Regions from separate parts of the Serratia rubidaea genome, predicted to be linked through region 1. Evidence: predicted binding sites of a transcription regulator. Region 1 holds the regulator's gene; each other region holds the start of a gene.
What was found. The regulator LexA, encoded in region 1, represses DNA repair genes until DNA is damaged. The targets are predictions, from matches to a motif close to TNCTGTATGTACATACAGNA.

Region 1 (10,452 bases):
AGATCCTGATAGCCGGTGTCCACCCCGGTGACGCCGTCGTGCGGCGTCTGGTACAGCGATTCGATACGGGATACGGTGGCTTCCAGGATCTGATCGACGCTTTTCGGTCCTTCATCCTTATTGGCGCGGTTTTCCGCAATCTGGAACACCCGCGATTCCGCCAGATCGAGCAGGTCTTCGCTGGTGCGCCCCTGCGGATCGTAACCGGCGTCGGCGATCTCATTGGCCACCGCGATCATCTCGCGCACCACCGCGCGTTCGCGCACGATATCGGCATAGGCGCCGATGTTGGCGGCGCTCGGCGTATTCTTCGCCAGCTCGGCCAGATAGGCGAAGCCGCCGACGGAATCCAGCTCATCCCGCTGTTCCAGCGATTCGGACAGGGTGATCAGGTCAATCGGCTTGCTCATTTCCAGCAGGCGCTGCATCTCGGTAAAGATCAGGCGGTGCGGACGGCTGAAGAAGTCGTTGGCGACCACGCGTTCCGCCACGTTGTCCCAGCGCTCGTTATCCAGCATTAAACCGCCCAACACGGACTGTTCCGCCTCCAGCGAATGCGGCGGCATCTTCAGCCCTTCCATTTGGCGATCGCGCGGTGCCTGCGCCTCGTTAGATTTGTTGGTGGGTTTCTTTCCTGCCATAGTGGGGACGCATTACCTGTTATGAAGTGACAACGCGGCAGTATATACCCTAAATAATTCCAGTTACAGGCGGGCGGCAAGGGAAGAAATCCCGATGGGCTGACTCAGGCCGGTGATTCGGCTGACTGAGCGCAGCCAACGCCGCTGTAACCTGAAGTATGACGGCTATACATTAATGACCCATAACGATGTCCTAACATTAGGATCTAACGGCGACAGTGCACACGAGGAGGAGCTATGGCCAAGCGCATTCAGTTTTCCGCCACCGGTGGAGCGGAAGTTTTACAATTCGTTGATTTTACCCCGCGCGATCCGGCCGCCGGCGAGGTACAGATTGAAAACCGGGCCATCGGCATCAACTACATCGATACCTATGTGCGCAGCGGTTTATACGCGCCGCCGTCGCTGCCGAGCGGGCTGGGCACCGAAGCGGCGGGCGTGGTGAGCAAAGTAGGCGCCGGCGTCAGCGCGCTGAAGCCGGGCGACCGCGTGGTGTATGCGCAGGCGCCGCTGGGCGCCTACAGCGAAGTGCATAACGTGCCGGAAGAAAAAGTGGCGCTGCTGCCGTCCAACATCAGTTTCGAACAGGGCGCGGCCTCCTTCCTCAAGGGGCTGACCGTCCACTATCTGCTGCGGCAGACCTATAACCTGCAGCCGGGGGAAACCTTCCTGTTCCACGCCGCCGCCGGCGGCGTCGGGCTGATTGCCTGCCAATGGGCGAAGGCGCTGGGCGCCAGACTGATCGGCAGCGTCGGCTCGGCGGAAAAAGCGGCGCTGGCGCAGCAGGCCGGCGCCTGGGCGACCATCAACTATCAGCAGGAAGACATTGCCGAGCGCGTGGCGGCGCTGACCGACGGCGAGAAGGTCAGCGTGGTGTATGATTCGGTCGGCAAGAGCACCTGGCAGGCTTCGCTTAACTGCCTGAAGCGCCGCGGCCTGATGGTCAGCTTCGGCAACGCCTCCGGGCCGGTAACCGGCGTCGATTTGGCGCTGCTGAATCAGAAAGGTTCGCTGTATGTCACCCGCCCTTCCCTCAACGGCTACATCACCAACCGCGCCGAGCTGGAATACGCCAGCAACGAGCTGTTTGCGCTGATTGGCAGCGGCGCCATCAAGGTGGAAGTGAACGACGAACAAAAATTTGCGCTGGCTGACGCGCAGCGCGCGCACCAGCGGTTGGAAAGCCGCCAGACCAGCGGCTCCAGCCTGCTGATCCCCGGCTGATAACAGAAAAGGGCTCCTGACGGAGCCCTTTCTGATACTGCGTTTTGTAGGGTAGAGCAGAGTCCGCCCGGGACAGAGGTTGCTGATGCAACACGATTATTATTAAGGCTGCCCCGTACGGTGATGAAATTGTCAGCATCACTTCACTGCTACGGCGCACATCCTAACAGCCGCCAAACGCAAAAAGAACGTTAAACGCACCGCTACGGCGTTTTATCGCTCAAGGTGTGATCTCTGCCGCATTCACTCTCTTGTTTGTTACGACATTTTCATCATGACTGACTGATTAATCAGCAAAAATCAATAGCGCCGTATCTGCGGTTTTTGCAGCGAGCGATATATCCATACGCCGACCACCGCCAGAATCAGCCACGGCAACAGCTTAATCACCATCGCAAACAGGCCGCCCAGCAGCATAAAGGCGGCGGCGACAAACAGCGCGGCCAGCACGCCAAGCAGCGACACGCCGGTGACCAGCAACATCAGCACAAAGCCGATAAAAAAGAAAATTTCTAACATGATAAGGAAGCTCCTCGGTAAAACAGGCATCTGCCAGCGTTATTACAAGAAGCGTGCCAACCTTGGCGGTGTCGGCAACCCGTTGAAATACAATGAAAGCTGCACCGCAGGGCGCGGCACAGCTGGCGAGAATAGCTAACAGTTAGCGTAAAAAGCGGCGAATTACGCCACTTCGCTGCGCGGCTGGCGCACCAGGCTCAGCGCCTGCTCCACCACGCGCACGTCGGCGCCCGCCTTGTGGGCGTTTTCACTCAGATGGCGTCGCCACTGGCGCGCCCCCGGGATCCCCTGGAACAGGCCCAGAATATGGCGGGTGATATGGCCCAGGTAGGTGCCGTTCGCCAGTTCGCGTTCGATGTACGGATACAGCGCCTCGACCACCTCCACGCTGTTGCGCACCGCCGCCTGCGAACCAAACAGCTCGCGGTCCACCTGCGCCAGAATCCCCGGGTTCTGGTAGGCTTCACGCCCCATCATCACGCCGTCGACGTGCTGCAGGTGCTGCTGCGCCTCGGCCAGGGATTTGACGCCGCCGTTAATGGCGATGGTCAGCGCCGGGAAATCGCGCTTGAGCTGGTAGACGCGCGGATAGTCCAGCGGCGGTACTTCGCGGTTCTCTTTCGGGCTCAGGCCGGAGAGCCAGGCTTTGCGCGCGTGGATGATAAACATCTCGCACTCGCCGCGGCCGGAAACGGTGTCGATAAAGTCGCACAGGAAGGCGTAGCTGTCCTGGTCATCGATGCCGATACGGGTTTTTACCGTGACCGGAATCGACACCGCGTCGCGCATCGCCTTGATGCAGTCCGCCACCAGCGCGGCCTGTCCCATCAGGCAGGCGCCGAACATGCCGTTCTGCACCCGGTCGGACGGGCAGCCGACGTTCAGATTGATCTCATCGTAGCCGCGCTGCTCCGCCAGTTTGGCGCAGTGCGCCAGCGCCGCCGGATCGCTGCCGCCCAACTGCAGCGCCAGCGGGTGTTCCTGTTCGCTGTACGCCAGATAGTCCCCTTTGCCGTGAATGATCGCGCCGGTGGTGACCATTTCGGTATACAGCAGCGTCTCTTTGCTCAGCAGGCGGTGGAAATAACGGCAATGACGATCGGTCCAGTCGAGCATCGGCGCGATGGAAAAGCGGCTGGCGTTAAACGGCCGTTCAGCGCCGTTTGAGCCGGCATGCGGAGTGTGTTCTGGTTTTAACGAATCGGTCATTGCGGTATCTATTCAGCATCAGGCGGACAAAAAAGTAATCGCTGATTATAACGTAAACCGCCGCCGAGGCGAAACCACCGCGCCGCCCGGCATTATCCCGCTGAAAAACGGCCATTTTTGTGGCCGAAGCGACAAGAAAAACCACCGGCTATCGGTGATTTGCCGCAGACATGGTAAAATCGCATTTTTAACGTACCGGGATATTCGCCATGAACCCAACCAACCAGGAAAAGCTGCTCGCGCAGGCAGAACGACTCTGCCAGCAACGCAATGTGCGCCTGACGCCGCAACGGCTGGAAGTGTTACGCCTGATGGCGCAACAGCCCGGTGCGATCAGCGCTTACGATCTGCTCGACCTGCTGCGCGTCGTGGAACCGCAGGCCAAACCGCCGACGGTCTATCGCGCGCTGGATTTTCTGCTGGAACAGGGCTTTATCCACCGCGTGGAGTCGGCCAACAGCTACGTGCTGTGCCACCACTTCGAGGAGCCGATGCATACCTCGGCGCTGTTTATCTGCGACCGCTGCGGCCAGGTCACCGAGCGCCCGACGGAAGGCGTGGAAGAGACGCTGCAGAAGCTGGCGCAGGAATCCGGCTTTGCGCTGCGCCACAGCGTGGTGGAAGCGCACGGCCTGTGCGCCGGCTGCGTGGAGGTGGAAGCCTGCGACAGCCAGCATGACTGCGACCACGACCACAGCATCGTGGTGAAAAAGAAGTAACCCGCCCCGCGGCTTAACGCGCGTTAAGCCGCCTTTCCCTGCGCAAACCAGGTGCCGTTGACCCGGTGCCGGTGCCAGATCCAGCCGAGCGATACGCCGCGCAGCCCCAGAAATACGCACAGCGCCAGCCACAGCCCGTGGTTACCCAGCAGCGGTAAACTCAGCAGCGTCAGGCCGTAGCCCGCCGCCGCCACCGCCATGCTGTTACGCATCTCGGCGCCGCGCGTCGCGCCGATAAACATGCCGTCCAGCAGGTAGCACCAGACGCCAACCAGCGGCAGCACCACCTGCCACGGCAGATAGCCGGCCGCCAGCGCGCGCAGCTCCGGCAGGGAGGTCAGCATATTGACGATCTGCTGCCCCGCACAGGCGTACACCAGCGCAAAGCCCAGCGCCACCAGACAGGACTGACGACAGGCGGCGCGCCACACCAGACGCAGCTGGCTGTCGTCGCGCGCGCCGTAGGCATGGCCGGAGTGCGCCTCAACCGCATAGGCGAAGCCGTCCAACGCGTAGGCGGTAAAGGTCAGCAGGTTCATCAGCACCGCGTTGACCGCCACCACCTCGCTGCCCAGCCGGGCGGCGAAAATGGTCAGCGAAGCGAAGCACAGCTGCAACAGCAGAGAGCGCAGCATGATATCGCGGTTGAGCGCCAGCAAGCGGCGTACGTTGCCGCGCCAGGCGTGGCGCAGCATCGGCGGTGAAATACCGCGCATGCGCATCACGCGCCAGCTAAGCCACAGCCCGAGCAGCAGGGTGGCATATTCCGACAGCGCGGTGGCCGTAGCCGCGCCCTGCACGTTCCAGCCCAGCCCCATCACCAGCCACAGATCCAGCACGATATTCAGCAGGTTGCCGACAATCAGCAGGATCACCGGCGCGCGCACGTACTGCACGCCCAGCAGCCAGCCCAGCAGCACCATGTTCGCCAGCGCCGCCGGCGCGCTGAGCCAGCGGATTTCCAGAAACGCCCGCGCCTGCGTCAGCACCTCGCCGTCGCCGCCGACGATCTGCAGCGCGAGGTCGATCAGCGGATGGCGCAGCAGCACAATCGCCAGCCCGGCCAGCAGCGCCAGCAGCAGCGGCTGCATAAAGGCGCGCGCCAGCGCCTGCGGGTTCTGCGCCCCCAGCGCCTGCGCCGTCAGCCCGGTGGTGCTCATACGCAGGAACAGCAGCAGCATAAACAGGAAGCTGGTGACCATCGCCCCCACCGCCACGCCGCCCAGATAGACCGGGCTGTCGAGGTGGCCGATCACCGCGGTATCCACCAGCCCCAGCAGCGGCACGGTAATGTTGGAGAAGATCATCGGCAGCGCCAAACGCCACAGGGCTTTATCCGTGTCGCTGGTCAAGGAGGCAAGCAGGCGCATAGTCATATGTTCCCGTAGCTGAAAAGAGGAGTCAGATAAGAAATAACATCGCCCCGGACGTGGCCGGGGCGATTAAACGCGGGGGATGCGGTTTAGATCCAGTCACCGTTGCGGATAACGCCGACGGCCAGCCCTTCAATGGTGAAGTTCTGCTCGCGCAGGTCAACCTTGATCGGCGTGAACTCGCTGTTTTCCGGCAGCAGCTCAACCATATTGCCGTTGCGCTTCAAACGCTTCACCGTCACTTCGTCTTCGATGCGCGCCACCACCACCTGGCCGTTGCGCACGTCCTGCGTTTTATGCACCGCCAGCAGGTCGCCGTCCAGAATGCCGATATCGCGCATCGACATGCCGTTGACCCGCAGCAGGAAATCCGCATTTGGTTTAAACAGCGACGGATCCACCTTGTAGTGCCCTTCGATATGCTGCTGCGCCAGCAGCGGTTCACCGGCGGCGACCCGGCCGATCAGCGGCAGGCCGTCTTCGTCTTCCATCAGCAGGCGGATGCCGCGCGAAGCGCCGGAGACGATTTCGATCACGCCCTTGCGGGCCAGCGCCTTCAGGTGTTCTTCGGCGGCGTTCGGCGAGCGGAACCCCAGACGCAATGCGATCTCGGCGCGCGTTGGCGGCATGCCGGTTTGCGAGATATGCTCGCGAATCAGATCGTAGACCTCTTGCTGTCTGGTAGTTAGTGCTTTCATTCCGCCCCCTGTTTGTTTATACAGTCTTGCTGTGAGTATATACAGGTGAACGCGGATTGGGAACCGGAGAATGAATAAAAATCAGGGATTAGCGCGCCGCTGCGCAAATCAGGCGAAATGCCGCCACAGCAGCGTTACCCAGACCAGCAGCGCCAGGATAATGCTCAGCGACACCGCCGCCGACCCCATATCCTTGGCGCGGCCGGACAGCTCGTGGAAGTCGGTGCCGACGCGGTCGACAATCGCCTCGATGGCGCTGTTGAGCACCTCGACAATCAGCACCAGCAGCACCGAGCCAATCAGTAAAATACGCGCCACGGCGTCGACGTCCAGCCACAGCGCCACAATGACGGCGACCGCCGCCGCCACCGCTTCCTGGCGGAACGCCGCCTCATTGCGCCACGCCGCCGTTAATCCTTTATATGAATAACCCGCCGCTTTGATGATGCGGGTCAAGCCGGTCGTCTGATTTGCCATTTTGCTGTGTGCCTTTTACAAGAGGTAAGTCATAATTTTAACGGTTCGGGGGTCTTTAACACCACAGATCTGTCACCCGCTTTCTGGTATGCTTGCGGCGCATTGCTAACAAGAGGCTTCACATAGTTATGTCAGGTTGGCGTAAAATTTATTATAAATTATTGAATCTACCACTTAAACTGCTGGTAAGAAGCAAAGCTATCCCCGCAGATCCGGTCACGGAGCTGGGGCTCGATCCCTCACGACCGATTTTGTACGTTTTACCTTACCATTCCAAGGCGGACTTGCTGACGCTGCGCACCCAGTGCCTGGCGCAGGATCTGCCCGACCCGCTCGACCCGCTGGAGATCGACGGTGCGGTATTGCCAAGCTACGTGTTTATTCACGACGGCCCGCGCGTCTTCCGCTATTACACGCCGAAGGAAGAGTCGGTAAAACTGTTCCACGACTATCTGGACCTGCACCGCAATAACCCGGGGCTGGATATCCAGATGCTGCCGGCGTCGGTGATGTTCGGCCGCTCTCCGGGGCGCGAAGGCCAGGGCACCCCGCATCTGCGCCTGCTGAACGGCGTGCAGAAATTCTTCGCCATTTTGTGGCTGGGACGCGACAGCTTCGTGCGCTTCTCCAACACCGTGTCGCTGCGCAAGATGGCGACCGAGCACGGCACCGATAAAATTATCGCGCAGAAGCTGGCGCGCGTCGCGCGCATGCACTTCTCACGCCAGCGTCTGGCGGCGGTAGGCCCGAGCCTGCCGGCGCGGCAGGATCTGTTCAATAAGCTGCTGGCCTCCAAGGCGATTGAAAAAGCGGTGGAAGACGAAGCGCGCAGCAAGAAGATCTCCCACGAGAAGGCGCAGCAGAACGCCATCGCGCTGATGGAAGAGATCGCCGCCGACTTCTCCTACGAAACCGTCCGCCTGTCGGACCGCGTGCTGAGCTGGACCTGGAACCGGCTGTATCAGGGCATCAACGTCACCAACGCCGAGCGCGTGCGTCAGCTGGCGCAGGACGGCCACGAAATCGTCTACGTGCCCTGCCACCGCAGCCATATGGACTATCTGCTGCTGTCCTACGTGCTGTATCACCAGGGCCTGGTGCCGCCGCATATCGCCGCCGGCATCAACCTGAACTTCTGGCCGGCCGGGCCGATTTTCCGCCGGCTGGGGGCGTTCTTTATCCGCCGCACCTTCAAGGGCAACAAGCTCTACTCCACGGTGTTCCGCGAATACCTCGGCGAGCTGTTTACCCGCGGCTACTCGGTGGAGTACTTCGTCGAAGGCGGCCGTTCGCGCACCGGGCGTCTGCTGGAGCCGAAAACCGGCACCCTGTCGATGACCATTCAGGCAATGCTGCGCGGCGGCACCCGGCCGATCACCCTGGTGCCGATCTACATCGGCTACGAGCACGTGATGGAAGTGGGCACCTACGCCAAAGAGCTGCGCGGCGCGACCAAAGAGAAAGAGAGCCTGCTGCAGATGATGCGCGGCCTGCGCAAGCTGCGCAATCTGGGCCAGGGCTATGTCAACTTCGGCGAACCGCTGCCGCTGACCGCCTACCTGAACCAGCACGTGCCGCAGTGGCGCGAGTCCATCGACCCGATCGAAGCGCAGCGCCCGAGCTGGCTGACGCCGACGGTGAACGATCTGGCCGGCAAGATCATGGTGCGCATCAACAACGCCGCCGCCGCCAACGCCATGAACCTGTGTTCAACCGCGCTGCTGGCCTCGCGCCAGCGTTCGCTGACCCGCGAGCAGCTGATCGAGCAGCTGGACTGCTACCTGCAGCTGATGCGCAACGCGCCGTACGCCGACGACGTGACGGTGCCGGACCATACGCCGGGCGAGCTGCTGGACCACGCGCTCAATATGGATAAGTTCGAGGTGGAGCAGGACAATATCGGCGATATCATCATTCTGCCGCGCGAGCAGGCGGTGCTGATGACCTATTACCGTAATAACATTCACCACCTGCTGGTGCTGCCGTCGCTGATCGCCAGCATTGTGATGCATCACCGCCACGTCTCACGCGCCGAGCTGCTGCGCCAGATCGGCCTGATTTATCCGATGCTGAAGGCCGAGCTGTTCCTGCACTACGACAAGGAACAGCTGCCGGAGGTGCTACAAACGCTGACCGACGAAATGGCGCGTCAGGCGCTGATTTGCGTCGACGGCGACGAGCTGTCGCTCAACGCCGGGCGCATCCGTCCGCTGCAGCTGCTGGCTGCCGGCGTGCGCGAAACCCTGCAGCGCTACGCCATCACCATGTCGCTCCTCAGCGCCAACCCGAGCATCAACCGCGGCGCGCTGGAAAAAGAGAGCCGGATTATGGCCCAGCGCCTGTCGGTGCTGCACGGCATCAACGCGCCGGAGTTCTTCGACAAGGCGGTGTTCTCCACTCTGGTGGCGACGCTGCGTGAAGAGGGCTATATCAACGATATCGGCGATGCGATCCGCGAGCACACCATGGAGGTTTACACCATGCTGAGCGACCTGATCACCCCGGAGATCAAGCTGACGATTGAAAGCGTCAGCACGCCGGCGGAGCCTGAAGCGCTGCCGGCCAAGGCGGAAGCAGACGGCAACAGCGCCGGATAACCCGCCCGCCATAACGAAAAAGGCACCCATCAATCGGGTGCCTTTTTTATGCGCGTTGCCGCCGCCTCATCAGATAAAGCTCAGCGCCACGCCGATAAACACCACCAGCCCCACGTAGTTGTTGTGCAGGAAGGCGCGGAAACAGGCGTCGCGGTCGCGCCCGGCGATCTGCTGTTGCTGATGAATAAACAGCGCCCCCGCCAGCAGCAGCGACCAATAAAACGCCCCGCCCAGCTGCGACAGATAGCCAATCCATAACAGCAGCAGCAGCGTGGCGAACTGCAGCAGGCCGACAATCAGCTTGTCGAAGCGGCCGAACAGCACCGCGGTGGACTTCACGCCGATCTTCAGATCGTCGTCACGGTCCACCATCGCGTACAGCGTGTCGTACGCCACCGTCCAGCAGATGTTCGCCAGCAGCAGCAGCCAGCAGCTCAGCGGCAGCGACTCGCTCACCGCGGCATAGGCCATCGGGATGCCCCAGCCGAAGGCCGCGCCCAGCACCAGCTGCGGCAGATTCGTCACCCGCTTCATAAACGGATAGATCCACGCCAGCGCCAGCCCGGCCAGCGACAGGGCGATGGTCATGGTATTAAGCGTCAGCACCAGCGCAAAAGAGAGCAGCACCAGCACCACAAACACCACCTTCGCCTCTTTCTCCGTGACCCGGCCGCTGGGCAGCGGACGGTTGGCGGTGCGTTTCACATGGCCGTCGAAGGCGCGATCGGCAAAGTCATTCACCACGCAGCCCGCTGCGCGCATCAAAAAGACGCCCAGCACAAACACCAGCAAAATAGGGAACGACGGCACGCCTTCGCCCGCCAGCCACAGCGCCCACAGCGTCGGCCACAGCAGCAGCAGCGTGCCGATGGGTTTATCAATGCGCATCAGGTGGCAATAGGCCCGCCACTTACTTTGGCTCATACTTCCTTCCAAGTTTGCTTTCCCCCTCAGGCCGGTGCGCTGCCGTCCGCCTGATACAGCGGCGCAGCGGG
Region 2 (10,452 bases), 740 kb from region 1:
GCCGTTCACGGTTGCGGCGCCAGCGGTTTGGCGACGGGCGGTACGGCATTAGGGCGCGCGGCGTCGCGCACGAACGGCAGATGATCGCAGGCGTGCTGACGGGCGGAACGGATAAACGCTTCGGTGATCGCCTGGCGCTGTTCGCCGTCGCGCACCGCGGCGTACAGCCGGCTCCACAGGCCGTCGCCCAGGGTTTTGGTAATCACCAGCCCCTGACGCTCAAAACTCTCCACCACCCAGTGCGGCAGCGCGGCGATGCCCATGCGCGCCGCCACCATCTGAATCAGCAGCAGCGTATTATCGACGTTTTTCAACGCCGGGCTGATGCCGGCCGGCTGCAGGAAGTTGCGCCAGATATCCAGCCGCTGACGCTGCACCGGATAAATCATCAGCGTTTCATCGCTTAAATCCTCCGGCGTGATCTGCGGTTTACCGGCCAGCGGGTGATCCGGCGCCAGGACCAGACGCACCTCAAAATCAAACATCGGCGAATAGTGCAGGCCGCTGCGCGGCAGAATATCGGAGGTCATCACCAGATCCAGCTCGCCCTGCTGCAGGGCCGGCTGCGGGTCGAAGGTGACGCCGGATTTAAAATCCATCACTACCTGCGGGTAGCGCAGGCGGAAGTTGTCCAGCGCCGGCGTCAGCCACTGGATGCAGCTGTGGCATTCAATGGCGATGCGCAGCGTGGTCTGATGCGGCTCATGACAGGCCTGCAGCGCCTGCTGGATCTGCGGCAGCACCTGCTCCGCCAGCTGCAACAGGATCTCCCCCTGGGCGGTAAAGCGCAGCGGCTGGCTTTTGCGAACAAACAGCTTAAAGCCCAGACGCTGTTCCAAATCGCTGAACTGATGCGACAGGGCAGACTGAGTCTGATGGAGTTGGGCGGCCGCGGCGGCTAACGAGCCGGTATTACGCAGTGCCTGCAGCGTCCGTAAGTGTTTAAGTTCGATCATGAGAGTCCTTCACAGTGACAGTGAATAATTTGCGCTTGTGGTGACTACAGTACCTGTTGATTATGGATGTGTAAACATCTAGACGGCTAAGTGCCCATTTGTCTGGGCCACAATGGGGAAAAGACGATGACAATTTTGAATCACACTCTGGGTTTTCCACGCGTTGGGCTACGTCGCGAGCTGAAAAAAGCGCAGGAAAGCTACTGGGCAGGTAATTCGACGCAGGAAGAGCTGCTGGCCGTGGGCCGTGAGCTGCGCGCGCGTCACTGGCAGCAGCAACAACAGGCCGGCGTGGATTTGCTGCCGGTCGGCGACTTCGCCTGGTACGATCACGTACTGACCACCAGCCTGCTGCTGGGCAACGTGCCGGCGCGTCATCACAACCAGGATGGTACCGTCGATCTGGATACGCTGTTCCGCATCGCCCGCGGCCGTGCGCCCACCGGCGAGCCGGCGGCGGCGGGGGAAATGACCAAATGGTTTAACACCAACTATCACTACATCGTGCCGGAATTCCACCAGGGCCAGCAGTTCCAACTGGGCTGGACGCAGCTGCTGGACGAGGTGGACGAGGCGCTGGCGCTGGGGCATAACATCAAACCGGTGCTGCTGGGGCCGCTGACCTATCTGTGGCTGGGTAAAGTGAAGGGCGAGGCGTTTGACCGCCTGACGCTGCTGCCGGCTATTCTGCCGGTTTATCAGCAGGTGCTGGCGGAACTGGCCAAGCGCGGCGTGGAGTGGGTGCAAATCGACGAACCTGCGCTGGTGCTGGAACTGCCGCAGGCGTGGTTGGACGCCTACCAGCCGGCGTATCAGGCGCTGCAGGGCCAGGTAAAGCTGCTGCTGACCACCTATTTCGACAGCGTCGGCCACAATCTGGACACCATCCGCGCGCTGCCGGTACAGGGGCTGCATGTCGATCTGGTGGCGGGCAATGACGATATCGCGGCGCTGAACGACGCATTGCCGCAGGAATGGCTGCTGTCGCTGGGGGTGATTAACGGCCGCAACGTATGGCGCGCCGATCTGAGCCGCTGGTTCGAGAGCCTGCGGCCGCTGGCAGGCCGCCGTCCGCTGTGGATCGGCTCCTCTTGCTCACTGCTGCACAGCCCCATCGACCTGAGCGTGGAAACGCGCCTCGACGACGAAGTGAAAAGCTGGTTTGCCTTCGCCCTGCAGAAATGTGCGGAGCTGGCGCTGCTGAGCGCTGCGCTGAACGCTCCGGATGCGGACAAGCAGGCGCAGCTGGATGCCTACAGCGCGCCAATCCGCGCCCGTCGTCACTCCAGCCGGGTGCATAATGCGCAGGTAGAACAGCGTCTGGCGGCGGTCACTGCGCAGGACAGCGAGCGTAACAGCCCTTATCCGCAGCGCGCCGACGCGCAGCGTCAACGCTTCAACCTGCCGGCCTGGCCGACCACCACCATCGGCTCGTTCCCGCAGACCACCGAGATCCGCGGCCTGCGTCTTGATTTCAAACAGGGGCGGCTGGACGGCAGCAACTACCGCACCAGCATCGGTGAACACATCAAACAGGCGATTGTCGAGCAGGAGCGCCTGGGCCTGGACGTGCTGGTGCACGGCGAAGCCGAGCGTAACGATATGGTGGAATACTTTGGTGAAAACCTCGACGGCTTTGTGTTTACGCAAAACGGCTGGGTGCAGAGTTACGGTTCTCGCTGCGTGAAGCCGCCGGTGATTATCGGCGATGTCAGCCGTCCGCAAGCCATTACCGTCGAGTGGGCCAAATTCGCCCAGTCGCTGACCGACAAGCCGGTTAAAGGCATGCTGACCGGGCCGGTGACTATTCTGTGCTGGTCGTTCCCGCGCGAAGACGTTACGCGGGAAACCATCGCCAAACAGATTGCGCTGGCGCTGCGCGACGAAGTGGCCGACCTGGAAAAAGCCGGCATCGGCATCATCCAGATTGACGAACCGGCGCTGCGCGAAGGGCTGCCGCTGCGCCGCTCCGACTGGGCGGCATATCTGAACTGGGCGGTGGACGCCTTCAAACTGAACGCCGCGGTGGCGAGCGACGACACGCAGATCCACACCCATATGTGTTACTGCGAGTTTAACGACATCATGGACTCCATTGCGGCGCTGGACGCGGATGTGATCACCATCGAAACCTCACGTTCCGATATGGATCTGCTGGAAGCCTTCAAAGAGTTCGCATACCCGAACGAAATCGGGCCGGGCGTGTATGACATTCACTCGCCTAACGTACCGAGCGTGGAGTGGATTGAGGCGCTGCTGCGCAAAGCGGCGCAGAACATCCCGGCGGAGCGTCTGTGGGTGAACCCGGACTGCGGCCTGAAAACCCGCGGCTGGCCGGAAACCCGTCAGTCGCTGGCGAATATGGTGCTGGCGGCGCAACGCCTGCGTGAAAACGCCTGAGCCTGCGGGCTACAGGATTCAGGGCGCTGCGGCGCCCTTTTTTGTTGCCGCTGTTGGCGTGAAGGAGGCGTCTGTACGGCGTTTACTTCACCCCCACCACGCCATGCTGAATAAACCACGCCAGCATGCGCTGCCAGCCGTCCTGCGCGGCCTCGGCGTTATAGCTGGGGCGATAGTCTGCGTTAAAGGCGTGGCCGGCCTCCGGGTAAACCACGATTTCCGCATCGGCGTTGGCGGCGCGGATCGCCTGGCGCATGCTTTCCACGCTCTCCAGCGGGATACCGCTGTCCTGACCGCCGTACAGCCCCAGCACCGGCGTCGACAGATGGCTGGCGATATCCACCGGGTGCTTGGGCGAATTCAGCGTCTTCTCACCCACCAGCTTGCCGTACCAGGCGACCGCGGCCTTCAGTTGCGGATTGTGCGCGGCGTACAGCCAGGTAATGCGTCCGCCCCAGCAAAAACCGGTGATGGCCAGCTTGCTGGCATCGCCGCCGTGTCGGGTGGCCCAGTGGGCGACGTGATCCAGATCCGCCAGCACCTGATTGTCCGGCACTTTGCTGACCAGATTTTTCAGCAGATCGTCGATCTCGCTGTGGTCGGCAGCGTCGCCCTGACGGAAGTACAGCTCCGGGGCAATCGCCAGGTAACCTTCTTTCGCCAGCCGGCGGCAGAGATCCTGAATATGCTGATGGACGCCGAAAATTTCCTGCACCACCAGCACCACCGGGAAAGGTCCCTGATGGTTGGCCGGTTTGGCGATGTAGGCCGGCAGGTCGTCGCCCTGAGAAGGAATGGTGGTTTCTCCGGCGTGAATGCCCTGGTCATCAGTATAAATGGTTGTCTCGGCCAACGGCTCGGCGGCAGGGGCGAAGCCTCCCTGCACCGGTGCGAGTGTCATTGCGTGTTCGGTTTTCATGGCGGTCTCCATCCAAGAGAGAAGCGGAGCAAAGATTAACTATAGATAACAAGACGGCCGCTTGTCATCGCCGTTTTGTGGCGTTTGTCGGCTATGCTTGAGCCAGTGAAAACGTGGCTATTTGGGGTCGTTAGTGTGATTTGAATCACATAAAATATGTAGATCGACAATTGTTTCTTCTTTCGTAGTGATGTTGGTCACTAAAAATGGCAAGAATTTTCAGTAGAGTGCTTTTTTGTTCCTCCCAATAATCCTGAATTTATGAGGAGTCTCGTATGTCTCAGTCTGATGTTTTTCATCTCGGCCTCACCAAAAACGATTTACAAGGGGCTCAGCTGGCAATTGTTCCCGGCGACCCGCAGCGCGTAGAAAAAATTGCCAAACTGATGGAGAACCCGGTGCATCTGGCGTCCCATCGTGAGTTTACCAGCTGGCGCGCGGAGCTGGATGGCAAAGCGGTGATCGTGTGTTCCACCGGTATCGGCGGGCCGTCGACTTCCATCGCCGTGGAAGAGCTGGCGCAGCTGGGGATCCGTACGTTTCTGCGTATCGGCACCACCGGCGCCATTCAGCCTGATATCAACGTCGGCGACGTGCTGGTGACCACCGCGGCGGTGCGCCTGGATGGCGCCAGCCTGCATTTTGCACCGATGGAGTTCCCGGCCGTGGCCGATTTTGCCTGCACCACCGCGCTGGTGGATGCGGCCAAGGACAACGGCGCCGTGACCCATATCGGCGTCACCGCTTCTTCCGATACCTTTTACCCGGGGCAGGAGCGTTACGACACTTATTCAGGCCGCGTGGTCAGCCGCTTTAAAGGCTCGATGGAAGAGTGGCAGGCAATGGGCGTGATGAACTATGAAATGGAATCCGCCACGCTGCTGACCATGTGCGCCAGCCAGGGCCTGCGCGCCGGTATGGTGGCCGGGGTCATCGTTAACCGCACCCAGCAGGAAATCCCTGATGCAGAAACCATGAAACAGACCGAAAGCAAAGCGGTGCAGATCGTGGTGGATGCGGCGCGTCGCCTGCTGTAATCCGCTGTTTTTTTACGGGCCGCCGCGCGGCCCGTTTCCCCCTGGCTACCTGTTCAACGCCCCGTCAGCCAGCAAGCTGCGGCGCAGCCGGCGGTGAAAAGTTTTGCGCATTTTCGGCGATCCTCTCTTGTCTGTTGCCGCAACTTGAATTATTTAGGGTATAGCTTTCAGCGTCCGCCCGCTTTGTCTACACGCTGCGTTGGCGCTTTCTCAGACAATAATCAAGAGGATGTCTATGACCGCCCAAATTCTGCTCCACCCCTCGCTTGCGCCCCTGGATGGCGGCATCAACTTTCGTGACTTAGGCGGCAACAGCGCTGCCGACGGACGCCGCATCAAGCGCGGCTTGCTGTTCCGCTCCGGTTCGCTGGAGCGCCTGACGGAAAACGACTGCACCTATCTGGCGGGCGTCCCGGTGCGCTCGGTGCTGGACTACCGCGATACCGACGAGGTGCAGGCCAAGCCTGACATCCTGTGGCAGGGCGCGCAGTATCATCATTTTCCCGCCAACCCGCTGAGCAATGAAGTGAACGCCAATCTGGAAAAGCTCACCAGCGAGACGCTGGCGACGTTCGATGCGCGCGCCTTTATGCTGGAGCTGTATCGCCGCCTGCCGTTTGGCAACGCTGCTTACAGGCAACTGACGGATCTGCTGAGCAACCCGGCGGAAGGCGCCATTGTGCAGCACTGTGCGGTCGGCAAGGACCGTACCGGGGTCGGCTCCGCGCTGGTGCTGTTTGCACTGGGGGCGGACGAGGCCACGGTGGTGGAAGACTACCTGCTGACGGAAACTACGCTGGCCGCCTTCCGCGAACAGATGCTGGATCAGCTGTCGGTGCGCCTGAACGAGTCTGCGCTGGCGCAGTTCGCCTATGTGCTGAGCGCCCGCGAAGAGTTTCTGATGACGGCGCTGGGCCGCATCCGTGAACAGTACGGCAGCACCGACCGCTGGCTGGAGGCAGAGTATGGCCTGGGCGCCGACCAGCGCGCCGCGCTGCAGGCGCGCTACCTCGAGTGACGCCGGCCCGGAGCGATATCGGTGGCCCGCCGTTGTGAGACGGCGGCAATCATCGCCGCGTTTAGCCGGGGTTTAACCTGCGCCGGCGAGCATAAGGCTGAATGTTAACACTGCGCCGTAAAGGAGCCCGTCTTTGAGTCTCAACGACGTTATTCACTGGGTCAGCGACGTCGTGCGGCAGCACGAGGGCTGGGCCATCCCCATCATTTTCTTCCTGGCCTTCGGCGAATCGCTGGCATTTCTTTCCCTGCTGCTGCCGGCAACGGTGATCCTGCTGGCGCTGGGCGCGCTGATCGGGGAAAGCGGCATCGCTTTCTGGCCGATCTGGGCGGCGGCGGCGGCCGGCGCATTCTTTGGCGACTGGCTCTCTTACTGGGTCGGCTACCACTATCAGGATCGCGTGGCCCATATGTGGCCGCTGTCGCGCAACCCGCAGCTGCTGGTGCGCGGCCACGCGTTCTTTGAGCGCTGGGGCGTGCTGGGCATTTTCTTCGGCCGTTTTTTCGGCCCGCTGCGGGCGGTGGTGCCGCTGGTCGGCGGCATCTGCGCCATGCCGCAGCGCTATTTCCAACTGGCTAACCTGACGTCGGCGATGATCTGGGCGTTCGGCATTCTTGCGCCGGGCGCGTTCGGTATCAAGTGGTTAAGCCAGTGGTTTGCCTAGTTTGCGCAGCGTTGCGCATAATTGCGCGCCAGATAAAATTCTGACTGGACATCCATACAGTCTCCCCTTAACGTGACGGGCAGCGGGCGCGATGCGCCGGACGGTACGGTTTAACGGGAGGCAGGGTGGATACCAGCTTGGTGTACGGTATTGGCGGCGTGGTGATCGGCATGCTGCTGGGGTGGTTGATCGCCAATTTGCGGCTGCAGCAGAACCAGGCGCACCACGAAACGGAGCTGCGATTGCTGGAGCAGTCGCTGCAGCAGGCGCAACAGGAGCTTGCTGCGCGTCAGGAGGCGGCGCAGCGTCAGGAGCAGCAGCTGCGGCAAAACGATTTGGAGCTGCGTAATCTGCATGGGCAGTTCGCCGCTGCGCGGGAAAAGCTGCAGCAGCTTGAACACTGGCGCGGCGAGTGCGAGCAGCTCAATCAGGAGCTGCGCGCCCAGCGCGAAGTCAACAGCATGCAGGAGGCCGAGCTGCGCGAGGTGACGATTCGCCTGGAGGAGACGCGTATGGCGGCCGAAGAGAAGCAGCGCTTGCTGATCAACAGCGAGCAGCGGCTGACCACCCAGTTCGAAAACCTGGCGAACCGCATCTTCGAGCACAGCGGCCGCAAGGTGGATGAGCAGAACCGGCAGAGCCTGGACCGGCTGCTGCTGCCGCTGCGCGAACAGCTGGACGGTTTCCGCCGCCAGGTGCAGGACAGCTTTGGCCAGGAAGCGCGGGAGCGCCACACCCTGACTCACGAAATACGCAATCTGCAGCAGCTGAATGCGCAGATGGCGCGTGAGGCGATCAACCTGACCAAGGCGCTGAAAGGCGATAACAAAACGCAGGGCAACTGGGGTGAGGTGGTGCTCAGCCGGGTGCTGGAGGCCTCCGGCCTGCGGGAAGGGCATGAATACGAAACGCAGGTGAACGTGCGGCTGGATCATCAGAGCCGCATGCAGCCCGACGTGATCGTGCGTCTCCCTCAGGGGAAGGACGTGGTGATCGACGCCAAAATGTCGCTGGTGGCCTACGAGCGTTACTTCAACAGCGAGGATGAGGCGGAGCGCGAGGCCGCGCTGAGCGAGCATATCGCCTCCCTGCGCGGGCATATCCGGCTGCTGGGGCGGAAAGATTACCAGCAGCTGCCGGGGCTGCGCTCGCTGGACTACGTCCTGATGTTTATTCCGGTGGAGCCGGCGTTCCTGCTGGCCATTGACCGCGAGCCGGAGCTTATCAGCGAGGCCCTGAAGCACAATATCATGCTGGTCAGCCCGACGACGCTGCTGGTGGCGCTGCGTACCATCACCAACCTGTGGCGTTATGAGCACCAGAGCCAGAACGCCCAGCGCATTGCCGACCGCGCGGCGCGGTTGTACGACAAGATGCGCCTGTTTGTCGATGATATGTCGGCGCTGGGGCAAAGTCTGGATAAGGCGCAGGGCAGCTATCGACAGGCGATGAACAAACTCAGCGAAGGGCGTGGTAATCTTATCGGTCAGACCGAAGGCTTCCGCGCCTTGGGGGTTGAGGTGAAACGGCCGATAAATCCGCAGCTGGCGCAGCAGGCCAGCGAGCAGGAGCGGCAAGACGCTCAGGCGGCCGATGACGCCGCCGGCGCGCTGCCGGGGGCAGAGGCAAAAGATGCTACCGACCCGGCGTCGCAGGGATGAACACTGCGGCGAGGTGGGGTATTTCGTGGGGTTCTGGTACACTCCACAACTACAAAATTGACTGAATAGCAGGCAAGACAATGGCAGATCAATCGCAGGAAACCACAGATTTCGGTTTTCGTACCGTAGCGCGTGAAGAAAAACAGGCCATGGTGGCCGATGTTTTTCACTCGGTAGCGGCCAAATATGACGTAATGAATGACCTGATGTCATTCGGCATTCATCGGGTCTGGAAGCGTTTTACCATTGATTGCAGCGGCGTACGCCGCGGTCAGCGCGTTCTGGATCTGGCCGGCGGCACCGGCGATCTGGCCGCCAAGTTCTCTCGCATGGTCGGGGAACAGGGGCAGGTGGTGCTGGCGGATATCAACGAATCTATGCTGAAGATGGGGCGCGATAAGCTGCGTGACCGCGGCATCGTCGGCAACATCAACTACGTGCAGGCCAATGCTGAAGCGCTGCCGTTCCCGGATAACTATTTCGACTGCATCACCATCTCTTTCGGCCTGCGCAACGTCACCGATAAGGACAAGGCGCTGCGTTCGATGTTTCGCGTGCTGAAGCCGGGCGGCCGTCTGCTGGTGCTGGAGTTTTCCAAGCCGCTGCTGGCGCCGCTGAGCAAGGCCTACGACGCCTACTCCTTCCACGTGCTGCCAAAAATCGGCGAGCTGGTGGTGAAAGACCCGGATAGCTACCGCTATCTGGCGGAGTCCATCCGCATGCATCCCGATCAGGACACCCTGAAAGGCATGATGCAGAATGCCGGCTTTGACAACGTCAGCTACTTCAACCTGACCGGCGGCATCGTCGCGCTGCACCGGGGCTTTAAGTTCTGATATGGACATGCCGATGCTGTTAACCCCGCTGCTGACCGGCGTGTTGGAAACGTCGCTCAATAGCCTGCTGTTCCGTGATCGCAGCATGAAGGCCGCGCGTCAGCGCTTGGCCGGCAAGGTGCTGCGGATTGAGCTGCAGGAGTTTTCTGCGCCGCTGGTGCTGATTTTCAGCGAACAGCGGGTCGACGTGCTGGGGCAATCCGAAGACGATGCCGATTGCACGGTGCAGACGCGCATCCCGGTGCTGCTCAAGCTGCGCGATCGCCAGCAGCTGTCGCCGTTGATGCGCAGCGGCGAGCTGATTGTCGAGGGCGATATCCAGGTGGTGCAACAGCTGGTTGGGCTGCTTGATTTGGCGGAGTGGGATCCGGCGGAGTGGCTGGCGCCCTACGTCGGCGATATTGCCGCACAGGGCATTACTCAGGTGATGGGCAAAGGCGCCTGTCTGCTGAAGTCCGGCCTGCAGCGTCAGCAGCGCTACGTGGCGGAAACGCTGACCGAAGAGTGGCGCGTTGCGCCGGGGCCGCTGGAAGTGGTGTGGTTCAACGAAGAGGTGGACGCCGCAGCCCGCAGTCTGGAATCCCTGTTGGCTCGCATGGACAAGTTGGAGGGTAAGCGATGACCCCTGGCGAATTACGCCGCCTGTACTTTATCGTTCGCGTTTTTCTTAGCTACGGCCTGGATGAGTTGATCCCTAAAATGCGTCTGACCCTGCCGCTGCGCTTTGGCCGGCGTCTGCTGTTCTGGATGCCGAACAAGCACAAGGATCAGCCGCTGGGCGAGCGTCTGCGTCTGGCATTGCAGGAGCTGGGCCCGGTATGGATCAAGTTCGGCCAGATGATGTCGACGCGCCGCGATCTGTTTCCACCGCACATTGCCGACCAGCTGACGCTGTTGCAGGACCGCGTCGCGCCGTTTGACGGCGCGCTGGCGCGCAAGCATATCGAGCTGGCGCTGGGCG
Region 3 (10,452 bases), 1.5 Mb from region 1:
CGCTTCTCCGGCGCGGGTTTCACGTTGACGCATACGGCCAGACAGTCAAAGAAAAACCGGTCGTTCTCACATTGCCCTTCACGCAGGTACGGCCCCAAGCTGGCAAATCGTTTCATTAGTCGGCTTTTAGGGTGACCACTCGGTAACGTCATACTTCAACCTCCTTAATGTAGACCCCTCTTTTTAACAAACTGTTAAAAATTAGCAACTATTTAACGCATTTTGTCGTGCAGCCAGCGGCTCATCTGCTGCAGCGCCTGATGGAAGCTGCGGTAAATCGGCGCGCGCGGGATCGCCAGCAGTTTACCGTCCAGTGAGGAAGAAACGATCAGCTGCGATTCCGCTTTCGAACTGAGCGGGTCCTGTTCCCAGAAGCCGGACAGCATCGGCGTGTAGCAACGACGGCCGAGCAGGCCCTGCATTTTCAGCGAGTAGCGGTTCAGCTCCATTTTCAGCACGTGATCGGATGCGTCGGCCATGCCCATCCGGCTGGCCAGCACGTCCATATACATGTCCGGCACCTGCTGCTGGTTGCGGGCATCGCACAGCACGCCGTGCACCACCGGCCCCAGGCAGGCGACGCCGCGCAGGCGCTGCGGCTCCAGATATGCCAGCCGCACCGCCACGTTGGCGCCAAAGCGGAAGCCGAAGGCGGTCACCCGCTGATGGTCTATCCAGGGCACGCCGGGCAGCTGGCTCAGCACCTGCTGGTGCAGGAAGCTGGAATCCTGCGTCAGCTTCCATTTGGCGGAAGCGCCGATCGACGGCATATCGATGGTCAGCATCGCAATGCCCAGCGGCGCCAGATAGTCGTTAAACAGGCGGTGATAGTCGGTCTGCAGCGTATCAAGGCTGCCGCACATCAGCACCGTCGGGAACGGCGCCTTGCCCTGCTCCGGCATATGCAGGAAGCCGGTGATCGGGCTGCCGCCGTCAATCTTGAACTCCAGCTCCTTGAGCTGATACGGCAGCAGCAGCGCCGCTTCCTCATAGGCGCGGTTGGCCAGCACTTCGGCCTGCTCCGCCAGTTCATCGCCTTTCAGGTGCGGATAGCCGGCGATGCTGTAAAAGTTGGCGGCGCGCAGCCAGTGTTTGCCCGCCAGCAGCGGATCCTGCTGCTCGAGCGCGCGCTGCTGCCACTGCATGCCCTGATGCACCCACTCGTAAATCCAGTTGCCGTTGCGGTAGCCGACCACGGTATCGAGCAGGCGCTCGTCGCTGTGCTCCGCCGCAGAGGCGGCAATGCGCGACAGCACCTCCACGATCTCCACCGCGTCCACGCCGCGCCACGCCCACAGCAGGCGGTTAAGCATGCGGTACCAGTTATTGGCGGTGTCGCCTTCCAGCGGCGAGTGCATGGTGGCGGAACGGGCGTGCGGCGCACGCCGGATCAGCGTCGACGTCTCGCGGTGCTTGAATGAGGGCTTGAATAAAATCTCGGAAAGGTTGGCTTGTGCCATGGTAACAACAGCCTCCGTAAATCGGACGCAGGCGAAAACGGCCTGATGACTACCCGTAGTGTACCTAACTCTGGCGCGGGAAACCAAACTATCTCATTGTTAAATAGGCGTTAATTTTACGCTTCACTGCGGCGACGACATCCGCTAGCGCACTGATAACTAATCCGTTTATTGGTAATAACGGCGGAAAGGCAGCGCCGGACGGCAGGAAAAAAACGGCGGGAATTTACAAAAATAAAGGCGGGAAATGACAACGCCCGCATTACCGGGCGTTGCTGCGGTCAGGCGCTTAGCGGCCGCCGATAGGCGGCAGGAAGCTAACGCCCATATCCCAAGGCTGTTCGATCCAGGTATCCTGCGGGATGTCGACCACATAGTCGTCCACCAGCGGACGTCCGGCCGGCTTGGCGAAAATGGTGACGAAGTGGGCTTTCGGGTACATCTCGCGAATGGCTTTCGCGGTGCCGCCGGTATCCACCAGATCGTCAACTACGATGAAACCTTCGCCGTCACCTTCAGCGCGCTTGAGGATTTTCATCTCGCGCTGGTTGTCGTGGTCATAGCTGGAAATGCAGACGGTATCGACGTGGCGAATCCCCAGTTCGCGCGCCAGCAGCGCTGCCGGCACCAGGCCGCCGCGGCTTACCGCGATAATGCCGGTCCATTTTTCAGCCGGCAGCAGGCGATGCGCCAGTTTGCGCGCTTGCATTTGCAACATATCCCAGGTAACAACGTATTTTTCGCTCATAAAAGGTGTCCCAGCCAGTGTAAAATCGGCTTACTCAAGTGTTCAGGGGAAAAAAGGTTGCGCGAGATTATAGAGATTGGGCGCGCTGAATACCAGTTGAACCGAGGAATTCATCGCGAATTCCTTACCAGGCTCTTCTGGTAATTGATGCTGTAAAAGTCGGCAACTTCCTATAAAACCGCGCCCTTTTGTCGATTATGCAGTGCGATAGCACGCGCGCACCGGCGCCAATAAAATGATATTCTCTGACTATCGTGCCGACGCGGCACACACTAGCCACGCTAACGGCAGCCGTCCCGGCCACGCGTTTATCTCCGCCGGGCATTGCCCTTAACTTAACCGCACGGCTTCCGCCATCCGAGCCGGAAACGCCGTCAACAGGAGACTCAACGTGTCTGAATTGTCTCAACTTTCACCACAGCCGCTGTGGGACATTTTCGCTAAAATCTGCTCAATCCCGCACCCTTCTTACCATGAAGAAGCGCTGGCGCAGCATATCCTCGACTGGGCCAAAGAGAAAAACCTGCACGCCGAACGCGACCAGGTCGGCAACATCCTGCTGCGCAAGCCTGCCACCAAAGGCATGGAAAACCGTAAGCCGGTCGCGCTGCAGGCGCACCTGGATATGGTGCCGCAAAAAAACAATGACACCGTACACGACTTCGCCAAGGATCCGATCCAGCCGTATATCGACGGTGAGTGGGTCAAGGCGCGCGGCACCACGCTGGGCGCGGACAACGGCATCGGCATGGCTTCCGCACTGGCGGTACTGGCGGATGACAGCGTTGAGCACGGCCCGCTGGAAGTGCTGCTGACCATGACCGAAGAAGCCGGCATGGACGGCGCATTCGGTCTGCAGCCGAACTGGCTGCAGGCGGATATCCTGATCAATACCGATTCGGAAGAAGAAGGCGAGATCTACATGGGTTGCGCCGGCGGGATTGATTTTATCACCACCCTGCCGCTGCAGCGTGAAGCGCTGCCGGCCGGCTACCAGACGCTGAAGCTGACCATCAAGGGCCTGAAAGGCGGCCACTCCGGCGCGGATATCCATCTGGGCCTCGGCAACGCCAACAAGCTGCTGGCCCGCTTCCTGTTCGCCCATGCCCCGCAGCTTGGCCTGCGTCTGCTGGAGCTGAACGGCGGCACGCTGCGCAACGCCATCCCGCGTGAGGCCTTTGCCACCGTCGCGGTCGCCGCGGACCAGGTTGCCACGCTGAAGGCGCTGAGCCAGGCGTTCCTGACGACGCTGCAGAACGAACTGGCGGCGAAAGAGAAAAACATCACCGTACTGCTGGAGCCAAGCGACAGCGCGCAGCAGGCGCTGACCGCCGACAGCCAAAAGCGTTTCCTGGCGCTGCTGAACGGCACGCCGAACGGTGTGATCCGCATGAGCGACGCGGTGCAGGGCGTGGTGGAAACCTCGCTGAACCTCGGCGTGGTCACCACCAGCGACAGCGAAGCGGAAATCATCTGCCTGATCCGCTCGCTGATCGACAGCGGCAAAGACTACGTGGTGGAAATGCTGACCGCGCTGGGCCAGCTGGCAGGCGCCAAAGTAGAGCCGAAAGGCGGCTACCCGGGCTGGCAGCCGGACGCCGATTCTCCGGTGATGCATCTGGTGCGCGAACTGTACCAGCGCCTGTTTAACAAGACGCCGAACATTATGGTGATCCACGCCGGTCTGGAGTGCGGACTGTTCAAGAAACCGTACCCGGATATGGATATGGTCTCCATCGGGCCGACCATCACCGGGCCGCATTCGCCGGACGAGCAGGTGCAGATTGAAAGCGTCGGTCTGTACTGGCAGCTGCTGACCGAACTGCTGAAAGCCATTCCGGAACGCGACTGATAACGCATCAGGGCCGGGTTCTCCGGCCCTAGCCATCCCACGGCAGCAGCAGCTGCCGTTCTATCTGCGGATCCAGCAGCGTCACATGCAGCCCCACCAGCCGGACGCCGCGCCCTTCGCGCCGCTCGCGCCACACCTGCTGCGCCACCGCCAGCAAATCCTCCCGGTTCAGCACCGGCCAGACGTGCTCCTGCGTTGTCAGCTGGAAATCCTGAAACTTCAGTTTTACCCCCTGGCGGGCAATATGCAGATCGGGTTTTACCTTACGCAGGCGCGCTTCCAGTTCGGGGTAGAGTTTGTCGACAATCAGCGCTTCGCACTCCGCCCAGTCGTGGATATCCTCCGCCAGCGTACGCTCCACGCCGACCGATTTACGCAGCCGCTCCGACGATACCTGTCGCTCGTCAATGCCCTGACTGCGTTCCCACAGCACCCGGCCGAACTTGCCGAAGCGCTTGAGCAGCGCGGCCAGATCGTAACGCTGCACGTCGGCGCAGGTGTGCAGCCCCAGCTCTTCCAGCCGCTTGGCGGTCACCTTGCCCACGCCGGGGATTTTGCCGAGCGGCAGCTGTTGCAGAAAGGCGCCCACCTGCGCCGGCGGGATCACATACTGCCCGTTGGGCTTATTCAGATCGGAGGCGATCTTGGCCAGAAACTTGATCGGCGCCACGCCGGCCGAGGCGGTCAGCTGCAGTTCATCAAAAATGGCCTGCCGGATCTCCTCCGCCATCAGCGTGGCCGAACCGTTGCACTGCGGGCTGTCGGTCACGTCCAGATAGGCTTCATCCAGCGACAGCGGCTCAATCAGCGAAGTATAGCGCGCGAAGATCTGGCGGATATGCAGCGACGCCTCTTTATAAGCCGCCATGCGCCCCGGCAGCAGCGTCAGCTGCGGGCACAGTTTCAGCGCCATGGCGGTCGACATCGCGCTGCGCACGCCGTAGCGGCGCGCCGGATAGTTGGCGGTGCTGATCACGCCACGCCGTTCGGCACTGCCCCCGATCGCCAGCGGAATATCCCGCAGGCTGGGATTGTCGCGCATTTCCACTGCGGCAAAGAAGCAATCCATATCGACATGAATGATTTTACGCATCGCGCCCTCCAACAATACTGGATAAGTATACAGCAAAATTGCGCACTCTCAAGACGGGCCTAGGCAATCTCCGAATACAGACGGCGGAGGTTAAAAAAAACGTCATTTTTCAGCCGTATAATAACGCCAGGTCAATTTCAGGAACGTTCTCATGCCGCTTCTCCGCGCCCTGCCCGCACTGCTGCTACTGCTGTGCGCCCCGCTGTATAACGCCGTCGCCGCGTCGCAACCGGCCATTATCGCCCACCGCGGCGGCACCGCCGATGCGCCGGAAAATACCGTGCCGGCCATCCGCAGCGCATTGGCTAACGGCGCCGACGCCGTGTGGATCACGCTGCAGCTGAGTAAAGACGGGGTGGTCGTTCTCTATCGCCCTGCCGATCTGCAAGCACTCACTAACGCCCGCGGCCCGGTCTCCGCCTATAGCGCAGCACAACTGGCGCAAACGGATGCCGGCTGGGCCTACACCCGTGGCGACGGCCACCCGTACCGTGCCCAGGGCATCGGCATTCCCCGGCTGGCAACGGTGCTGCAAACCTTTCCGCACGCCACCTTCTATCTGGACATCAAGTCGCCGGACGCCGATCCGGCCCGCTTCGCCGACGCGCTGCTGACGACGTTGGAAGAGCAGCACGCGCTGGCGCGCACCCGGATCTATTCCACCGATGCCCGCTACCTGCAGGCGCTACCGCCGCAGATCGCGCGCTTTGTCAGCCGTGATGAAACCCGCAGCCTGCTGGCTAACGTCGCCATGGCGCACCGCTGCCAGCTGCAGCCGCACGACGCGACGCCCCGCTGGTACGGGCTGGAGCTGACGCGCGAAGTCGAGGTGGTGGAGAAATACACGCTGGGCGAAGGACGCTCCAAGGCGCAGCTCAGCTGGGATGAGGAATCAATGGCCTGTTTCCGTTCGCAGGGTCCGGCGCGGATTGTGTTATTCGGCATTAACTCGCCGGAGGCTTACCAGCAGGCGCAAACGTTGGGGGCTGACGCGGTGATGGTGGATTCGCCCGAACAGGCGCAGCAGTGGCGGAAGAGGAATCGGGACGCGGCCAGCCGCGCCCCGGAATAAGAGTGAACGGTTATAAAATGCGGTGCTTTTCCAACTGTTCCCGGCGCAGCGCCTCTTTAGCCAGACGCTTTTTGCGCGCATCGCACGGTTCCGGGCAGTCGCAGACTTTCTCCATCCCCAGCGCGGTGATGCCGCCGCAGCTGCCCTGCAGGCTTTTGCGTTTGAACACATAGCCCAGCGACATGCCGCCGATAATCAGCAGAAACAACACAAAGGTGGCAACAAATACCGTCAGCATAGCGGCCTCACAGGATTTTATTCATATACGGTTTAAAGGCCTCGGAATAGCGCTCTTCAAAACCGTCGTCGGTTTTCACGATCATATAGACCGGGATCCCCAGCAGGTTGGCCAGCGCCATGCCACGTTCCGGCCCCATTACGTCCAGCCCGGTAGACAGGCCGTCGGCGGTCATGCAGGTCGGGCTGATCACGGTAATCGACGCCAGACGGTGTTCAATCGGCCGGCCGCTGCGCGGATCGATGGTATGCGAATAGCGTACGCCGTCCTGCTCGAAGTAGTTGCGATAATCACCCGAGGTGGCAATCGCCATATTACCGGGCTGAATCACCAGCTGCGCACGCTGCTCCCCGCCGCTGGCCGGCCGCTCAATGGCAATCCGCCACGGCTGCTCCTTGCCGTTCAGACCGCGGGTGCGCACCTCGCCGCCGATATCCACCATGTAGTTTCTTACCTGCTGGGAGTGCAGGTAGTTCACCACCACGTCAACGCCATAGCCCTTGGCGATTGACGACAGGTCGACATACAGCTCCGGGATATGCTTCACCAGCGCATTGCCCTGCACCGCCAGCTTGTCGATACCGGTCCAGGCGCGGCGCTGCGCCAGCTCTGCGGCGTCCGGCACCTGGCTTCTGCGCCCTTCCGGGCCAAAGCCCCACAGGTTGACCAGCGGCCCGACGGTGACGTCCAGCGCGCCGTCGGTCACGCGGTTAATGCGCAGCGCTTCGCTGACCACCTGCGCCGTCGCGGCGGAGACCGGGAACGGCGTGTCGACCGCGCGGCTGCGGTTAAAGCGGCTCAGCTCCGAATCCGGCCGGTAGGTCGACATCTGGTCGTTCACCAGCTCCAGACGTTTGTCGATCTCCGCCTGAATCTTGCTGGCCGACGGCGTATCGTCGCCGGGCAGATAGCGGATCGAGTAGGAGGTCCCCATGGTTTTACCATCAAGGTTCACCTGCGTCGGCCCGCATCCGCTTAACAGCAGGGTGGCGCCAAGCGCCACCAGCGTTATCCAGCCTTTCATCGCTGACGCGCGCATTTAGCCACCAAAGTCATCAAGCATGATGTTTTCATCTTCAACGCCCAAATCCTTCAGCATCTTGATCACCGCGGCGTTCATCATCGGCGGCCCGCACATGTAGAACTCACAGTCTTCCGGCGCCGGATGGTTCTTCAGGTAGTTCTCCAGCAACACGTTGTGGATAAAGCCGGTGTAGCCGGTCCAGTTATCCTCAGGCTGCGGATCCGACAGCGCCACGTGCCAGGTGAAGTTTTCGTTCTCTTCCTGCAGATGATTGAAGTCATCTTCATAGAACATTTCACGCAGCGAGCGGGCGCCGTACCAGAAGGTGATCTTGCGCTTCGAGTGCAGACGTTTCAGCTGATCGAAAATATGCGAACGCATCGGCGCCATACCCGCGCCGCCGCCGATAAAGATCATCTCGGCGTCGGTCTTTTTGGCGAAGAACTCGCCGAACGGCCCGGAAATCGTCACCTTGTCGCCCGGCTTCAGCGACCAGATGTACGACGACATAATGCCCGGCGGCACATCCGGATTGTTCGGCGGCGGCGTGGCGATACGCACGTTCAGCATGATGATGCCTTTCTCTTCCGGGTAGTTCGCCATGGAATACGCGCGCACCGTGGTGTCGTCCACCTTGGAGCGGTAGCGGAACAGGTTAAACTTGTCCCAGTCGCCGCGGTACTCTTCCGGCACGTCGAAATCGGCATAGCCGATATCGTGCGCCGGCGCTTCAATCTGAATAAAACCGCCGGCGCGGAAAGGCACATCCTCACCGTCCGGGATCTTCAGCTTCAGCTCTTTGATAAAGGTCGCTTTGTTGTCATTGGAAATGACTTCGCATTCCCATTTCTTCACGCCGAAGATCTCCTCCGGCAGCTCAATTTTCAGGTTCTGCTTCACGTTGACCTGACAGGCCAGACGGCAACCCTCTTTCGCTTCGCGCTTGGTGATATGCGACAGTTCGGTCGGCAGGATATCGCCGCCGCCTTCTTTGATCACCACCCGGCACTGGCCGCAGGAACCGCCGCCGCCGCAGGCCGAGGAGACGAAAATCCCCTGACCGGACAGCATATTGAGCAGCTTGTCCCCCGCCGGCGCGTGGAAGCTTTTATCCAGGTCGCCGTTGACTTCAACGGCCACGTCGCCCGTGTTCACCAGTTTGGACTTGGCAAACAGGATCAGTAGCGCCAGCACCATGACGATGCAGGTGAACATCGCTACGCCTAAAATAATTTCCATAAATTTTCCGCCTTTATCTCTGGGTTATTACAACTGAACCCCGGAGAAGGACATAAAGCCCAACGCCATCAGCCCGGTGGTAATAAAGGTGATGCCCAGACCGCGTAACCCTGCCGGCACATCGGCATACTTCAGTTTTTCGCGGATCCCCGCCATCGCCACAATCGCCAACATCCAGCCGGTGCCGGAGCCGAAGCCGTACACTACGGATTCCGCGAAGTTGTAGTCACGCTGCACCATGAAGGACACGCCGCCGAAGATGGCGCAGTTCACGGTAATCAGCGGCAGGAAGATGCCGAGGGCGTTGTACAGCGACGGGAAGAAGCGATCGAGGATCATCTCCAGAATCTGCACCAGCGCCGCAATCACCCCGATAAAGGTGATGAAGTTGAGGAAGCTCAGGTCCACGCCATCCATCAGCGCGCCGTCGCGCAGGATCAGGTTGTAGACCAGGTTGTTCGCCGGCACCGCGATGCCCAGCACGATGGTGACGGCAATCCCCAGACCAAAGGCGGTAGAGACCTTCTTCGACACCGCGAGGAAGGTACACATGCCGAGGAAGAACGCCAGCGCCATGTTTTCAACGAAAACGGCGCGAACAAACAGACTGATATAGTGTTCCATCGCCGATTACTCCTTTTCAACCTGCGCAGGCTTCAGCGTGCGCAGCGCCCAGATCAGCAGGCCGATAATAAAGAACGCGCTCGGCGCCAGCAGGAACAGACCGTTCGGCATGTACCAGCCGCCGTTCTGCAGCGTTTCCAGCACCGGCACGCCGAACAGCTTGCCGGAGCCGATCAGCTCACGCAGGAAACCGACCAGGATCAGAATCACGCCGTAGCCCAGCCCGTTGCCGATGCCGTCCATAAAGCTTTCGATCGGCGGCGACTTCATCGCATAGGCTTCGGCGCGTCCCATCACGATACAGTTGGTGATGATCAGGCCGACAAACACCGACAGCTGCTTGGAAATTTCAAACGCGTAAGCGCGCAGCACCTGGTCAACCACGATAACCAACGAGGCGATAATCGCCATCTGCACGATAATGCGCACGCTGTTGGGAATGTGGTGACGAATCAGGGAAATAAAGAAGCTGGAGAACGCCGTCACCAGCGTTACCGCAATGGTCATCACCACCGCCGTTTCCAGCTTGGTGGTCACCGCCAGCGCGGAACAGACGCCCAGCACCTGCAGGGCGATGGGGTTATTGTCAAACAACGGCCCCAGCAGGACCCGTTTAATCTCTTTGGAATCAGCCATTTTTCAGCGCTCCTTCACGGACTTTTTTCAGGAACGGGCCAAAACCGTGTTCGCCCAACCAGAAATCAAAAGTGTGCTGTACGCCGTTGGAGGTCAGGGTCGCGCCGGACAGGCCGTCCACGCCGTGAATATCCCCTGCGGGCGCGCCGCCTTTCACCACGCGGATCGCCGGCTTGCCGCCGTCGTCAAACAGCTTCTTGCCGATCCACTGCTGGCGCCAGGCCGGATTTTCCACTTCACCGCCCAGCCCCGGAGTTTCCCCCTGGTCGTAGTAGGTGATGCCTTTGACCGTGTCGCCGTCGCCGTCAACGGCGACAAAGGCGTACATCATCGACCACAGGCCGGTGCCGTACACCGGCAGCACGATTTTGCTGACCGCGCCGGCCTCATCGCGCACCAGATAAATTTCCGCCTGGTTGCTGCGACGTTTGATGCCCGCCGGATCCTGCGCCGCCGGCAAGGCGAT

Region 2: rmuC (DNA recombination protein RmuC) is a predicted target of LexA. The motif match lies at 7,037-7,056, and genes of this name have one in related genera.
Region 3: dinB (DNA polymerase IV) is a predicted target of LexA. The motif match lies at 5,169-5,188, and genes of this name have one in related genera.

The regions. Positions count from the first base shown of each region.
Region 1 covers NZ_CP065640.1:1,035,363-1,045,814, forward strand. The annotation lists gene dnaB (replicative DNA helicase) at 1-641, opposite strand, end outside; gene I6G83_RS04785 (quinone oxidoreductase) at 879-1,865, shown strand; gene pspG (envelope stress response protein PspG) at 2,166-2,384, opposite strand; gene dusA (tRNA dihydrouridine(20/20a) synthase DusA) at 2,547-3,500, opposite strand; gene zur (zinc uptake transcriptional repressor Zur) at 3,803-4,312, shown strand; gene dinF (MATE family efflux transporter DinF) at 4,336-5,682, opposite strand; gene lexA (transcriptional repressor LexA) at 5,775-6,383, opposite strand; gene I6G83_RS04815 (diacylglycerol kinase) at 6,492-6,860, opposite strand; gene plsB (glycerol-3-phosphate 1-O-acyltransferase PlsB) at 6,989-9,457, shown strand; gene ubiA (4-hydroxybenzoate octaprenyltransferase) at 9,527-10,381, opposite strand; gene ubiC (chorismate lyase) at 10,408-10,452, opposite strand, start outside.
Region 2 covers NZ_CP065640.1:1,779,065-1,789,516, forward strand. The annotation lists gene metR (HTH-type transcriptional regulator MetR) at 6-956, opposite strand; gene metE (5-methyltetrahydropteroyltriglutamate--homocysteine S-methyltransferase) at 1,083-3,356, shown strand; gene I6G83_RS08165 (dienelactone hydrolase family protein) at 3,439-4,275, opposite strand; gene udp (uridine phosphorylase) at 4,551-5,312, shown strand; gene I6G83_RS08175 (tyrosine-protein phosphatase) at 5,548-6,330, shown strand; gene I6G83_RS08180 (DedA family protein) at 6,464-6,994, shown strand; gene rmuC (DNA recombination protein RmuC) at 7,120-8,655, shown strand; gene ubiE (bifunctional demethylmenaquinone methyltransferase/2-methoxy-6-polyprenyl-1,4-benzoquinol methylase UbiE) at 8,736-9,491, shown strand; gene ubiJ (ubiquinone biosynthesis protein UbiJ) at 9,505-10,113, shown strand; gene ubiB (ubiquinone biosynthesis regulatory protein kinase UbiB) at 10,110-10,452, shown strand, end outside.
Region 3 covers NZ_CP065640.1:2,497,899-2,508,350, reverse strand. The annotation lists gene crl (sigma factor-binding protein Crl) at 1-152, opposite strand, end outside; gene frsA (esterase FrsA) at 213-1,460, opposite strand; gene gpt (xanthine phosphoribosyltransferase) at 1,750-2,208, opposite strand; gene pepD (beta-Ala-His dipeptidase) at 2,600-4,060, shown strand; gene dinB (DNA polymerase IV) at 4,089-5,153, opposite strand; gene I6G83_RS11605 (glycerophosphodiester phosphodiesterase family protein) at 5,305-6,225, shown strand; gene nqrM ((Na+)-NQR maturation NqrM) at 6,236-6,463, opposite strand; gene I6G83_RS11595 (FAD:protein FMN transferase) at 6,471-7,502, opposite strand; gene nqrF (NADH:ubiquinone reductase (Na(+)-transporting) subunit F) at 7,503-8,726, opposite strand; gene nqrE (NADH:ubiquinone reductase (Na(+)-transporting) subunit E) at 8,754-9,350, opposite strand; gene I6G83_RS11580 (NADH:ubiquinone reductase (Na(+)-transporting) subunit D) at 9,357-9,986, opposite strand; gene I6G83_RS11575 (Na(+)-translocating NADH-quinone reductase subunit C) at 9,979-10,452, opposite strand, start outside.